Regions from separate parts of the Brevibacillus sp. FSL K6-6036 genome, predicted to be linked through region 2. Evidence: riboswitches for the same ligand, from Rfam matches in the RefSeq annotation. Region 2 holds a riboswitch; each other region holds the start of a gene.
What was found. A riboswitch is a leader RNA that binds a small molecule or an ion and turns the genes downstream of it on or off. The one in region 2 is predicted to bind S-adenosylmethionine.

Region 1 (3,498 bases), 1.5 Mb from region 2:
AGAGCAAGTGCGCGGCCGTTGTTCGTTGCATCGTTTGGCAGAGCAACGGTTGCACCGTCAGCGAGTTCATCCACGCTTTTTACTTTTTTGGAATATGCGCCAAACGGCTCGATATGAACAGGTACTACTTCTACCAGGTTCATGTTTTGTCCTTTGTTGAAATCATCGAGGTACGGCTTGTGCTGGAAGAAATTGGCGTCCAGCTGCTTTTCATTTACTTGCACGTTAGGTTGAACGTAGTCGGTAAATTCTTTGACTTCCAGAATTACGCCCTGCTCCTTCAGCTTCGGCGCGACGAACTTCAAAATCTCAGCCTGCGGGACCGGCGTTGCGCCCACTTTCAGCGTTACTTCTTTTTGCTCGCCTTGGGAACCGCCGGCAGACGGCGCGGGAGCCGATTCATTTTGGCTGCCGCAAGCAGCCAGAGACAGTGCCAGTACAGTGGACAGTACAGATACGACCAATTTCTTCACAGATGATTTCCCCTTTCTATTTTGAACATTCTCTATGGACAAGATCCTACTTCCGGCTGAACTTGATGACGAGCCTGTCGCCCACCATCTGCAGGATCTGAACCAACACAAGCAAAATACATACCGTCACGACCATGACGTCTGTCTGGAAGCGCTGATACCCGTAGCGGATCGCCAGGTCTCCCAAGCCTCCGCCGCCGATGACCCCGGACATCGCCGTGTAGGACACGAGCGACACCGTGGTAATCGTAATCCCGGCGATCAGCCCCGAACGGGATTCCGGCAAGAGCACGCTGCGGATAATTTGCCAGTTGGAAGCACCCATCGATTGCGCCGCTTCAATCACGCCGCGATCAACCTCGCGCAGGGAGGTCTCCACCAGTCTGGCGAAAAAGGGAGCCGCCCCGATCACCAACGGAGGAATCGAGCCCTTTACCCCGAGTGAGGTGCCGACGAGCATTTTGGTAACAGGAATCAGCAGGATCATCAGGATGATGAATGGCACCGAACGCAAAACGTTTACGACAAAGGATGAGATCGAATAAAACGCGCGATTCTCCAAAAGCTGGCCTCTGGATGTGAGAAACAGCAAAATGCCCAGCGGCAGCCCGATAACGACGGTAAACAAGGTGGAAAAGCCAAGCATCGTCAACGTATCCTGCGTTCCCTTCCAAATTTCCGCCCAGTCTATATTTTTAAGCGTGAATCCCATTTTAAATCACCTCCACTTCCAGGCCGCGCTGACGAAGCGTATCGACAGCTTTCCTGTTCTGCTGCGCATCCCCGCCCAACTCGATCACGAGCTGGCCATATGGGGTGTCTTTCATACGCGAAATGGTTCCTTGCAGGATACTGAACACCGTACCGGTTTCCTGCATCGTTTGGAACAGAATCGGCTGGTAGGTCTGTTCTCCGAGGAACGTGACACGCAGGATCGTTCGGTCGCCTGACGCCTTTTCATGAGCGACGGCAGCCCGCAGCTCGCTGGAGTCTGCTACTTGTTCCACGAACTCCTGTGTCGTCGGGTGCTGCGGCTTTAAGAACACATCCAGAACATTGCCCATTTCCACAATGTGCCCCCCGTCAATGACACCGACCCGATCGCAAATGGAGCGGATGACATGCATTTCGTGGGTAATGAGGACGATCGTCAAGCCCAGCTTTCGGTTGATGTCCAAAAGCAGCGCCAGAATGGAGTTGGTCGTCTGCGGGTCCAAAGCGGATGTCGCCTCGTCGCACAGCAGCACCTTGGGGTCGCTCGCCAGCGCCCGGGCAATGCCGACACGCTGCTTTTGTCCGCCCGACAATTGTGACGGATACTTGTCGCGATGCTGTTCCAGCCCTACCAACGCCAGCATTTCCTTCACCTTTTTGTCGATCTCCGCCTTGGGCCGCTTGGCCAGCTTGAGCGGAAACGCAACGTTCTCCCCGACCGTAGCGGACGAGAGAAGGTTGAAGTGCTGAAAAATCATTCCGATATGCCGCCGCTGTTCCTGGAGCCTGCCTTCATCCAGCTTGGTCAGATCGACCCCGTCTACAATAACGCTGCCCGCTGTCGGACGTTCCAACAGGTTGATGCAGCGAATCAGCGTACTTTTGCCGGCACCGGAATGTCCGATGATGCCGAAAATTTCCCCCTTCTCGATCGAGAGGTCAATTCCGCGCAGCGCAGGTGTTTTATGGCCTTTTACAATGTAGTCTTTTTTCAGATTCTGCAACCGAATCATCCGGTTCACCTCCCATTACAATCAACAGCCCCTTTTTCATCAGGCGAAAAAGGGGCTGCACCGCATTATACGATCGCATTCACCCTTCTCATCTGTCAAGATTCTACAATCTTGTAGGAATTGGCACCGCGCCACCCATCAGAATCGATGAGCCGGTTGCCGGGCTTCATAGGGCCTGTCCCTCCGCCGCTCTGGATAAGAAGAATTCTACGTATATTTAGTTTGAAGAACTTTATTTCTTTTTATGATACAAAACGGATTATATGCTATACCAAAATAGAAAGTCAATGGGCAATTAATCCAACACGCCGTTGCGGACAATTTCTACATCGATGTTGTAATCGAAGCGGGACTTCCTGTACATCTCATGCCACTGATCGTGAGACAGCTTCCGCGCCCCGCGGAATTTTGCCCGGTATAATTCCCCGAACCCAAAGGGGTCTACCTCCCATTTTTGCATTTTGGCGACGACCTTGGCCAAATCCTGCTTCATGTTTTCAGACAAGGCCTGCTCCATTTTTCTGAGTACCTCCGGTTGTTCTATTTTTAACGGTATTGACATTTCCAGAATGCGTGTCCGTACTTTCACATCGACCTTGTAGGTCAGTGGATTCGTACTGACAATATCGACGTGGGTCTTGCTGCTCAGCGTATCAAATACCATTTGGATGTCAGGGCCGGTTGTGTTCTTCTTTTTCGGCTTTACCCCCATCCTCTCCGGATCTACCGACGTTTCGTACGTTCCCGCTCGATAAGCATCATGAACTAGCTTGATGTGAAAGGCTTCCTTTGGAGGAATCCAGCCGACATATTTGTCCTTGTGAAACAGAGCCACGCCTTTGATCCTCACCTCATCCCCTTTCCTCTCAAGAAAAGGGACGTAAGGGTCGATTCCCTCGCTGAAGTAGGAGCGGTAAAACTCATGGAGAGTAGGAGACGGAATTTTGTCATCCTCTACGTTGTGCCGGATCAATTGGTAGAGGTAAATGCCAATATTGCCTTCCTCTTTGAATTTGTACGTCAGCAAATCGTAGGTTTGGCCCTCAATGACACTTAAATAAACCCGGCTTCCAATCGAGGGGTCGCGGTACAGAGTGTCCACAATGCTGCCTATCCCTTTTCTGGCCAGCTCCTCGCTGTACATCGCGACCCGAAGCTGCCCGCCCAGCACTTCTTTGTCTGACTGCAGGTTGGCCTTGTCGCGAATGCCCTTGCTCGTCAGACTGATGCCGGACATCACCTGCACTTTTTCTTCAGCCTCGGGATTGATGGAGGGCATCACCACCGTTCCGCGTATG
Region 2 (3,498 bases):
ATGATGATGGTACCTCCTGCCTGCGTTTCAGCTCCTGCAAGATAGCGATGACGTCGTGGAACGTCGCAAACGACTTGAAGGGCAGCCCCAGCTCCTCGCTTTTTTGAGCCAGGAGCGAACGGGCAATGACAAAGTCGGCGATTTTGGCTCCGGCCAGATCGGTGATCGAATCGCCGATGACGACGCGGTAGTATCGCTCTGGATCGTAGCGGCGGATAATGGCTGTTTTGCACATGCCGCAGTTGTTGTCGCAATGCTCGTCGCACGCATGCGGCCAGGTAATCGTGATGCGCGGTCCGCTGAAGTCGCTGCCGTTGCAATAGATCGGCACATCGAGTGCAAACGGGGCAAGGATCGGCTCGACAAAAAAGTCAATGCCGCCGCTGGTGATCAACAGCTCGATGCCTTCCTCCCGGCAGAAGCGGACGAATTCGGCAAATCCGGGGCGAATCGTCGCCTCTTTGACGATGTAGTCTATGATCTCCTGCTTTTTCTCGGATGGGATCAGCTTGAACAACGCGCCGACACCTTCGCGGATCGACACCTTTTGGGTGAGAATCTGCTCGATCAACTCTTCCCGCTCAGGCGGAGCAAAACGTCGCATAATCGCGACAATATTGTCTTTTTCCGTAATTGTTCCGTCAAAATCGCAAAACAGCACGAGTGGCTTGGTCATCATTTTGTTCCCCATTTCTGCAAAGCCTGTGACAGTTCAGCAGATTCGGAGGAAGCGTCCTCCAGCGTTTGTCCTGCCACGACTGCGTTGATCGCTGCGACAAACGCTCGGGCGCCTGCCGTCGCACCACCTGGATGGCCGTGAATGCCCCCACCGGCATTGACCACCTGGTCCAGGCCAAAATCCTCGTACAATTGCGGGACAAGGCCGGGATGGATGCCCGCAGACGGTACCGGAAATGATTTGCGCAAAGTTCCGGTCGGTTCGGTCAAATGCTCCGCCAGCTTGAGCGCTTCTTCTTTGTTCAACGCCACATTTCCGTACGGCGATGGGAAGAGCACCAGGTCTGCGCCAGCCAAGCGCATCAGCTTGCCCAGGAGCAGCGGTGTCCCAATACCGTAGTCGGGCGACGGATAGTAGGCTCCGGCGAGCGCCGGGTGGGCCATAATCGGCACCTGAACATCCGGGTCTGCAGCCAGTCGGTGCAGGGCATCGTAGCCAAAGGCAAGCACGTTAAACAGCAGGCAGTCTGCGCCGGCTTCCACAGCTCTCTTGGCACGTTCGGTCAAGTCGGTGACCGGCCCGGTCAGATTGGCCGCATACAGAACCGGTTTCCCTGTTTCCGCTTCTGTTTCCCGGGCAATCTGTTTAAACGCCCGGATTCGTTCCAGAAAGGGAGCACGGTCATCGGCAAAGAAAATTTCGTCATCTTTTACTAGGTCAACGCCGCCCAGAGCCTGTGCCCGAAACTGGGTTTTCAGATCGTCAAACGGCAGGCCGAGGCAGGATTTGAAAATGCTCATCAAGAGTGGGCGATTATGCGCTCCGAGCCGATCTCTGATGCCTGAGATGCCGTATTTCGGGCCGGGAAAAGCGGCCAAAAACGCTTCCGGAAACTGTATGTCAATCAGCTTGATTTTTCCGTCCATGGACAGTTTCCCAAAGACGCCTGTCAACAAGGACGGAATGTCAGCGGTAAAGTTGCGAACCGGGTAGCTGATCGTAATCAATCCGCGGCTTTCGCCGTTTTCCAGGGTATCGAGCACCTGGGCGCCGACAGCTTCACCCAAATAGGGCTTCAAATCTGCCTGCTTGGCTGCGGGCAGATCGGTCCAACTGCCGACAGTCATCCCGACGGCGATCGCTTCCGCCTTTTTTTGCAAGTCCTTTGCCTGAGTCAAATAGGTGACGAGGATGCGTTGTTCGCTCAATGAGGAAACCTCCTTTTCTCGCAAAAAAACCTCCCCTTCGAGAGGGGAGGCGCTTTCGTCCGATAACGTTTTCGTCTCCTCTCATCTCTCGGTTCAGGGTCGAAGTGGCAGACTTTCGTCAGCGGCTTCGACTCTCACCGTTGGAATTAGCACCGTTTCGCCCCCCTTGCAGGGTAAGCGCCGGTTGCCGGGCATCATAGGGCCAGTCCCTCAGCCAGCTCGCGATAAGAGTTTCATGTACAGTATGCATTTGACTTGCGATAACCCCATGATATGCTGTTCCTTTTCGGGAGTCAACCCTTGTTTTGAGCATTAAAAATTTTGCTGCAGGTGGAACTTTTTCTAAAAAAAGGCGTGGTATCAGGTGAAAGGGTGTGAAGGAATGGGAAAGGCAGGAGTGGAGGATGTGTACCGCCTGCACGTCAATGACATATACCGCTACCTCCGCAAGCTCACCGGCGATGCAGGCTGGGCGGAGGATCTGACGCAGGAGACCTTTTTCCGTGCCTTTCAGCACCTGGATACCTATCGGGGAGAAAAAGTGCGTCCTTGGCTGTTCAAGGTAGCGTACCACGCGTTTATCGACTGGCACCGCAAGCAAAAGCGCAGGCCTGTTCAACTGATCGACACCTTGCCTGAGCAGGCGGATCAGGCGGCGGTCAGTCCGGAATCGGCGGCACTGGCTAGGGAGACGGCGGCCCTCGTGCAGACTGTTCTCCGGGGGCTGCCGGAAAAACAGCGACAGGTGCTGCTGCTTCATGCGGAAAAGCTCAGCTATGCGGAAATAGCCGACGTCCTCGGCATCGATGTGGCCGATGTGAAGCGGTCGATCTACCGGGGACGATTGAAGATGCGAAAATGGTGGGGGGACGGTCAACATGGCGGATAACGGCAAGCTGGAGGATCATAAGCAAAAAAGCCGGGAGCGCGATCAGCTCCTTCTCGCTTATCTGCGGGGGGAGCTTGGCGCTGAGGAGACAGCGCGATTGAGGCAGCGTCTCGCAGACGACCCGGAGTATGCGGAGCGACTGGAGGAGCTTTTGCTGGGAGGCGGGCTGATGCAGACAGAACCGGAAGACAAAGCCGCGGATTTTTTGCCGGAGGAGAAGCAGCGCTCCATCATCCGCTGGGGAAAGTGGAAGAGCAGGCTGTCCAACGCCGCCTACACGGTGGGGATCTCGCTGCTGATCGGCTTTGTCCTGTTGTTTGTCAACTATTGGATTGGCCGGTCGCTGTATGAAGATATGTTTCGCGTCTCCAAGGATTTGGTGAATTTCACTCAGCCGGGGATCGTAGCAGGCAGCAGCGGCGCGCAGGTTGGCCTTTTTTATGGCAGCATTCAAATGGAGCTGCGCGAAAAGGTGGGGGGCGACCGTCAGCAGCCAGGGTATTTCGAGACTACGAATGTGTTTACCAAAGTATCCTCCCGCCCGGTATGGAACGACGGCGTTCGGAAGAAAAATCTGTTTTTCCTGTTCCCGCTTCAGACGAAGCTGCAGGAGGATACCTCTTTCAGACGCGAGCCCGCGTGGAAGACGCTTGAAATGCTGCCGGAGGGGACGGTATCGCAACTGGCGATTTCCTTTGACCGGTTTATGAGCCTGGAGGAAA
Region 3 (3,498 bases), 990 kb from region 2:
AGCGTACCGCGCCGCGATGTTGGAGAAGCCGGGATCGCACCCAAGCCCCATGATTCCGAGAATGCCTGCCGCTTTGAATTTATCGGTCCAGGCTAGCTGCTTGCGGAGCCATTGCGGGCCGCTGGAAGCCGTGTCGATATAATGGGTTTTCGTGTTCAGGCACGCTTTCATCACTTCAAAGTTGTTTTCCGGCAAGCCGATATGCAGCAGTACGTCAATGTCAGTCAAAATAGATTGGACGCTCGATACATCGCGTGCGTCGACACGTTTTACCTGGATTTCCACATCCGTCTCCCGGCGCAGCTCGGCAGCCAGCTCTTCAGCCGGGCCGATCGATATATCTGCCAGCACCAGTTTTTGCAAATACTTCGATTTCACGATTTCACACGCGCTTACTTGTCCTACACCGCCAACTCCTAAAATAGCGACTCGCATAGAGTCCTCCTTCCATTTTTGGAAAACGTTCTATCTTCGCATTCGAAACAGCCATTTCTGCAAATGCAGATCGATCGTAGCAGGAAATACCGCGACTTGTGTCGCAACATCGATTGGTTCACGCGGACGAAGTCTCATCCAAACACCCTCCTTCTGCACACGGGCAGATCATAGTAGAAACCGAAGCTAAGTGGGACGATCGTGGATCAAAACAGGCAGCAGCCTACTCAAAAAAAGCACCTCCTTCCTGCTGAAAAAGTCAGAGTGGAGCGTCTTTTATTCATGTATATTCGACGCACCCGACGTCCCATGCGAATGGAAAAAGGGAATTATACTCTGACTTTTCTGAAAATATATGCAAGAATGATACCAAATGACCGGCTGCTTCCTGTGCAGTATGAAGGAGCATCGGCAGTACCATTATTCTCACTATTGAGAAAGCAAAAACCAAAACAAAGTGCTGGAAATGTCTGTTGGTGCGCCATCACCTGCATGAGAACACCTTATTAAAAATGAGAAACCTTTCTTTTCAAAAATGAAAGGAATCGTCCGAAGATGAAATGTCGGAAATATCTGGTTAACGGCTCAAACCGAATTCCTTACAATGTTGCCAACAGGAAAATACTGTTCTTATCCAGAGAGGCGGAGGGACTGGCCCGATGAAGCCCGGCAACCGTCACGCAGTTTGTGACAAGGTGCCAATTCCTGCAGGACTGATGACAGTCTTGACAGATAAGAAGCGGGAGTACGTCCATTCCGGATGCCAACCTTCTTCTTAACGGGAGAAGGTTTTTTATTTGTATGATCAAATGTTTTTGAGTTATCGCAACTTCATAACTTCTTTCTTATCCAGAGAGGTGGAGGGACTGGCCCGATGAAGCCCGGCAACCGTCACGCAGTTTGTGGCAAGGTGCCAATTCCTGCAAGACAGCAGCAGTATGTCTTGGCAGATGAGAAGGAGGCCCCCTGTAGCTCGCGAGCCTTCTTCTTAAACGGAAGAAGGCCTTTTTTATGTTTGAAATGAGAAAAAGAGGTGGAGTACATGAGTGCAAGTGTGGTAAAAGTAGGATTGCTTGGCGTAGGGACGGTGGGGGGCGGCGTCTTGAAAACGATCCGCTCTCAGCAGCAAAAGCTGTCGGACAGGTTGGGCAGACGTGTCGAGGTGGTCAAGGCGCTGGTCCGCAATGCGGAAAAGCAGCGGTCTGTACCGATTGAGAACAATCTGATCACGACCCGGTTTGAAGAAGTGCTGGCGTCGGACGTGGACATCGTCGTCGAGGTGATGGGCGGCGTCGAGCCGACATACGGCTATGTCCGTGCACTGATTGAAAAGGGCTGTCACATCGTCACCGCGAACAAGGAGCTGCTTGCCAAGCACGGAACGGAGCTGGTGCGGCTAGCCAATCGGCACGGCGTTCAGCTCGCGTACGAGGCCAGCGTAGCCGGAGGGATTCCGATTCTCGGCGTGCTGCGCCAGTTTCTCCGGACTAATGACATCGTATCGGTCAGCGGCATTTTAAACGGGACGACGAATTACATCCTGACGCGGATGGAACAGGAAAAGCTTCCCTACGCCGAAGTGCTGAAGCAGGCGCAGGAGCTGGGCTACGCCGAAGCGGACCCTGCCTCGGACGTAGAGGGCTGGGATGCCTTGTACAAAACGTACATCCTCGCCCAGCTCGTATTTGGTGAATCGCTGCCGCTGCATGCAGCCGAGAGGCAGGGGATTGAAAAGCTGCATCTCGGACAGATCGGCCTCGCCCGCGAATTGGGGTACCGGATCAAGCTGCTGGCCAAGGCTTCCAAGGCCGGGGGCGGTCTACAGCTTTCCGTCCGTCCAACGCTTCTGCCGCTGGATCACCCACTCGCGCAGGTGCAGGATGCCTACAACGCCGTGCAGGTGTCGGGCAATATCGTCGGCGACCTTTTGTTCATGGGCAAAGGGGCAGGCGAGCTTCCGACAGCAAGCGCTGTGGTGGAGGATCTGGCCTATTTGCTGACCCAGCGCTTCACTCCTCAGCCGGTCTGGCAGGAAAGCGAGCCGGCAGGCAATCGGGAAGCCGGGGAGAAGCGGTGCTTTTGCTATCTGGAAAGTAAAGCGTTGCGGGGAACGCCTGATCAAGTCACGCATTTTTTGGATCGGGCAGGAGTTCTCGTGGAAAAACAGCGAATACAATATGACTGGGCGAGCGTCTTGCGCATCGGCATGATTGCCAGCGGTTTTGCAGAGGAGCACAAGAAGGCGCTGCACCGCGATTTCGGCATCAGGGCGGAAGTGTTTCCCGTGTTGTGAGCGGAGACGGCCCAATGCTTCGGGATATAGACCGCATCCGGTTTCACCCCTAATAGAGGAGAAAAAGGGTGCCCATATCCCGCGGTAGAAGGAGGAAGCTCATGGATAAAAAGTATGTGCTCGCAATCGATCAGGGGACGACCAGTTCCCGGGCCATCTTGTTCGACAAGCAAGGAAGCATCGTCGGGATGGCCCAGAAAGAATTTCCCCAGCTCTTTCCCCAGCCAGGATGGGTAGAGCACAATGCCCTGGACATCTGGTCATCGGTCGTCGGCGTAATCGGCGAGGTTTTGGCCAGCCACAATGTTTCGGCGCAGGAAGTGGCAGCCATCGGGATCACCAATCAACGCGAGACGACCGTGGTGTGGAACAAGCATACCGGAGTGCCCATCTATCACGCAATTGTCTGGCAGTCGAGACAGACAGCGGGAATTTGCGAAGAGCTCAAAAGCAAGGGATACGACCCATTGTTTCGGGATACGACCGGTCTGCTGATCGATGCTTACTTTTCGGGCACAAAAGTAAAATGGATTCTCGACCATGTGGAAGGCGCCCGCGCTTTGGCGGAGCAGGGCGACCTCCTGTTCGGAACGATTGACACGTGGCTGATCTGGAAGCTGTCCGGCGGCCGGGCGCATGTGACCGACTATACCAACGCGTCGCGCACACTCATGTACAATATTTTTGATTTGAAGTGGGACGATGAGCTGCTGGCTCTGCTCGATGTCCCGCGTGCGATGCTGCCTGAGGTGAGAAGCAGCTCGGAGGTG
Region 4 (3,498 bases), 700 kb from region 2:
CACCCTGGTAGAGCACCTTCAGGATTTCTACCCGCTGCTGCTCCCCTACGGAGCAGCTGGATACCTTGGCGTTCTCGTTGATCGGTATCCGGTATCGCTCACTGAGCGAGCGGACTGCACTCGCCGCTTCTTTTCGCTGAAACAGCCCTTTGCGCTGCGGTTCGTAGCCGATCACGATATTTTCCGCAACGGTAAAGTCGGGAAACAGCATGAAGTGCTGGTGAACCATGCCAATCCCGTGGCGGATCGCATCCTCCGGGCCGCGAAAGACGACGGGCTTGCCATTTACTGCGATCTCTCCGGCAGTGGGCTGCTCCATACCGTACAGCATGCGCATCAGCGTGGTTTTGCCCGCTCCGTTCTCGCCGACGATCGCATGGACCTCCCCCTCTTTCAACGTAAACGAAACGTTGTCATTGGCGGTAAAATCGCCGTAGCGCTTGGTCATGCCTCGCATTTCCAGTCGGTTCGCCACCTTTTTCCCCTCCCTCTTTTGTCTTCCCGGTAGAGCAGGAAACCGACTACGCTCATGTAGCCGGTTTCCGAATCAGCGCTCTTGCTATTGTTTCAGCGGGTCTGTCACGGTTCTCGTCCCCGCGACGATCTCATCCTTGATCGCCTTTACCTTGCTGACGACTTCTTCTCCAATGAACGGGTTCAACGGAGTCGGGCTGTCATGCGTAACATAGGTCACGCCGACGCCGTTCTCCTTCAGTCCGTAGGCGACGACACCCGGCTTCAAGCTGCCGTCCACAAATGCCTTCACCGTTTCATACACAGCGGAGTCCGTTCCTTTCAACTGGGACAGGACGATATGCTCAGGGTCGATGCTGGTCCGGTCAACGTCTTGTCCGGAGGTGTAGAAGCCTTTTTCCTTGGCTGCTTCAAACACGCCAAGATCTCCTACAGCCGCTGCGCCGTAAATAAAGTCCGCTCCTTTGGAAGCCTGCAGCAGCGCCAGCTCCTTCGCTTTTGCCGGGTCGCTGAAGCTGCCGACGTAGTTGATCTGCACTTCCGCGTTCGGGTTGGTCGCCTTGAGCCCTTCCTGAAACCCGACTGTCCATTTTTTCAGGATCGGAATGTCCATTGCTGCGACGATCCCTACCTTGTTGCTTTTGGTTGCCAAACCGGCAGCCGCTCCGACCAGGTATGCAGCCTCTTGCTCGCGGAACATGACACTGCGGACGTTGGGCAAATCAACTTGCGTATCGATGATGGCGAAGGTGCGGTCAGGATTTTCTGTCGCTACCTTTTTCAGCGCATCCTCGGCTTCAAAGGAAGACGTGATGATCAAATCGTATTGCTCGGCCACTGCCACGCGGATATTTTCCTCGATAGCCCCGTGGTCTGTGGATTCAATCGTCTTGACATCCACCCCGAATTCTTGGGCGGCTTTCTTCGCTCCATCGTCCATCTGCTGGAAGAACGGGTTAACCCCGATTTTCTCGGGCAGCACCAGCGCGATCCGCTTTTTCGCTGTTTCTTGTCCGCCTGTCTGGGCTTGTCCCTTGTCTTCGGGGGCGCTGCTGTTTGTCGAGCATCCGGCTGCCAGTACAGCAAACGTTGTTAATGCCAAAAGCAATTTTTTCATGGTGTCCTCTCCTATCACTAGTCCGCACAACAATATTCGTTTTTATTATATACACACGAAAGAAGTGCGTTTTTTTATGAGCATAAAATAATTAAAACACGAATAATATTATATTATTTAAAATTAATATTCGTCAATAACCTCCTTTGTACAAAGAAAAAACTCTTCCCGGAGGAAGAGTTTGCGGTATATCGCCAACCTCTTCCTCATCTCTCAAAATCCAAATGGATTTTGTAGGAATTGGCACCTTTCTGTGCACGTGTGCACAGTGGTTGCCGGGCTTCATCGGGCCAGTCCCTCCGCCGCTCTTGATAAGGTAAGGTGAAACTATTTAATTGATATTGAATTCATTCTAGCAGATCAATTGAAAAATGCAATTCTTTTTTCTGCAATTTCAAACATTACGATTATCGCTGAAATGATTGCTGCAGCTTTGTCGACAAGGCGTTCAGCTCGCCGAGCTCCTCGGTAATCTCCCGCACCTTTTGATGCTGGTTCTCCGCCGTCGCAAACAATTCCTCCAGGTTGGCAACAGACTCCTCGGTGACCGCTGTAATCGTAGACATCTCGGCCGCCACTTCCCCGGAGCGCATTTTCACGCGATCCATGCTCGTCCGCACATGCTCTACGGCCTCGAGGAACGCTTCCATGCCTGCACGAACCGTCTCGATAGACGCCACTGTCTCTACCGCCAGCTCCTGCCCCTTTGCTACCGACACTTCGCCCGTGCTCATATGCTTCACCGCATTTTCACTTTCTTGATGCAGCGACTGCAAAATTCCGGCGATCTCCTGCGTAGCCGTCGCGCTTTGCTCAGCCAGCTTGCGCACCTCGTCCGCCACGACGGCGAAGCCCCGGCCGTGCTCACCCGCACGAGCCGATTCGATCGCGGCATTGAGCGCGAGCAGGTTCGTCTGTGTCGCGATCTGGTTGATCGTCTGGACGATTTCCTCGACCTTGTTGGCTTGCTTGTTCAGCTCGCGGATCGTCGAAGACGCCACATTGACCGCCTGAACGATTTGCTCCATTTGCTCGGAAAGCTCGCTCATCATGCTGATGCTTCCTGCCAAGCGGCGGCTGTTCTGATCCGCTTCCGCCTTCATGACGGCCGCTTGCTCGTTGACAGTCACAATTTCCTGGTCGATCGATTGCACTTCTTCCTCGATTTTGACAGTGGAATTGGCTTGGGATTCCATTCCGGTCGCCACTTCCTTGAAGGCGACCATCATCTCGTCCGTGTTGCGCCTTGTCGTCTCGGCATGCTCATGGACATGCACGGATGTGCGCTCCACCTGCTCTGTTACCATCTTGATATTCCGCAGCAGCTCTTCCAGGCGCTGCTCTTTGTCTTCGGCTTCCCGTCTCGCGCTGTCCGCTTTTGCAAGCGACGCTTGTCCAGCCAGACAGAGATAGGTGAGCCCCGCGATCATCAGCACGAAAGCGACAATGCGAAGCAGCAAATTGACTTCCGAAAAATGGCCGTCAAACAACTGGTAAGAACCGGTGTAAAATCCGATTAATGTCGCCGCAACCTGCATCGCCCCCGCCGATACAATCAGCTTCCAGTCCAGATAGGCTGCCAAAAAGCCCAGGACGATGAACGCGAGAAACGAGATTTCCTGAAACGGTGTATAGTGGTCAAATGCAATCGAGTAATAGAGAAGACCAATTCCGACCAGATACCGGATCAAGTAGCTGTCCTTGCGAATGAAGTACAACGGAGAAACGATCAGTGTTGCCAGCAAGCCTGCGGAGGTGACCTTCCAGAAGTTCACATCCATCTGATACGCGATCCAGCCTGCAACCCAGAGATGATTCCATAAAATAAAGATCATAAAGCCTTCTTTGTTCGTCAAGGTGTTGCGGACCAACTGAAACATATGTACCCCCTCTTGCCTGTCGTACTT

Region 1: it holds a riboswitch for S-adenosylmethionine, as region 2 does, so the genes downstream of both, NST37_RS02905 (methionine ABC transporter ATP-binding protein) here and NST37_RS20615 (2,3-diketo-5-methylthiopentyl-1-phosphate enolase) in region 2, are expected to answer to the same signal.
Region 3: it holds a riboswitch for S-adenosylmethionine, as region 2 does, so the genes downstream of both, NST37_RS15875 (homoserine dehydrogenase) here and NST37_RS20615 (2,3-diketo-5-methylthiopentyl-1-phosphate enolase) in region 2, are expected to answer to the same signal.
Region 4: it holds a riboswitch for S-adenosylmethionine, as region 2 does, so the genes downstream of both, NST37_RS23695 (BMP family protein) here and NST37_RS20615 (2,3-diketo-5-methylthiopentyl-1-phosphate enolase) in region 2, are expected to answer to the same signal.

What each region holds. Positions count from the first base shown of each region.
Region 1 covers NZ_CP150173.1:534,066-537,563, reverse strand. The annotation lists gene NST37_RS02915 (MetQ/NlpA family ABC transporter substrate-binding protein) at 1-473, opposite strand, end outside; gene NST37_RS02910 (methionine ABC transporter permease) at 520-1,185, opposite strand; gene NST37_RS02905 (methionine ABC transporter ATP-binding protein) at 1,187-2,200, opposite strand; SAM riboswitch class I at 2,286-2,402, opposite strand; gene NST37_RS02900 (Ger(x)C family spore germination protein) at 2,496-3,498, opposite strand, start outside.
Region 2 covers NZ_CP150173.1:4,148,963-4,152,460, reverse strand. The annotation lists gene NST37_RS20620 (2-hydroxy-3-keto-5-methylthiopentenyl-1-phosphate phosphatase) at 1-676, opposite strand, end outside; gene NST37_RS20625 (methylthioribulose 1-phosphate dehydratase) at 1-2, opposite strand, end outside; gene NST37_RS20615 (2,3-diketo-5-methylthiopentyl-1-phosphate enolase) at 676-1,887, opposite strand; SAM riboswitch class I at 1,966-2,118, opposite strand; gene NST37_RS20610 (sigma-70 family RNA polymerase sigma factor) at 2,270-2,776, shown strand; gene NST37_RS20605 (anti-sigma factor) at 2,766-3,498, shown strand, end outside.
Region 3 covers NZ_CP150173.1:3,157,894-3,161,391, reverse strand. The annotation lists gene NST37_RS15880 (saccharopine dehydrogenase C-terminal domain-containing protein) at 1-435, opposite strand, end outside; SAM riboswitch class I at 1,063-1,174, shown strand; SAM riboswitch class I at 1,278-1,392, shown strand; gene NST37_RS15875 (homoserine dehydrogenase) at 1,478-2,728, shown strand; gene glpK (glycerol kinase GlpK) at 2,830-3,498, shown strand, end outside.
Region 4 covers NZ_CP150173.1:4,844,743-4,848,240, forward strand. The annotation lists gene NST37_RS23690 (ABC transporter ATP-binding protein) at 1-475, opposite strand, end outside; gene NST37_RS23695 (BMP family protein) at 560-1,591, opposite strand; SAM riboswitch class I at 1,795-1,909, opposite strand; gene NST37_RS23700 (methyl-accepting chemotaxis protein) at 1,999-3,471, opposite strand.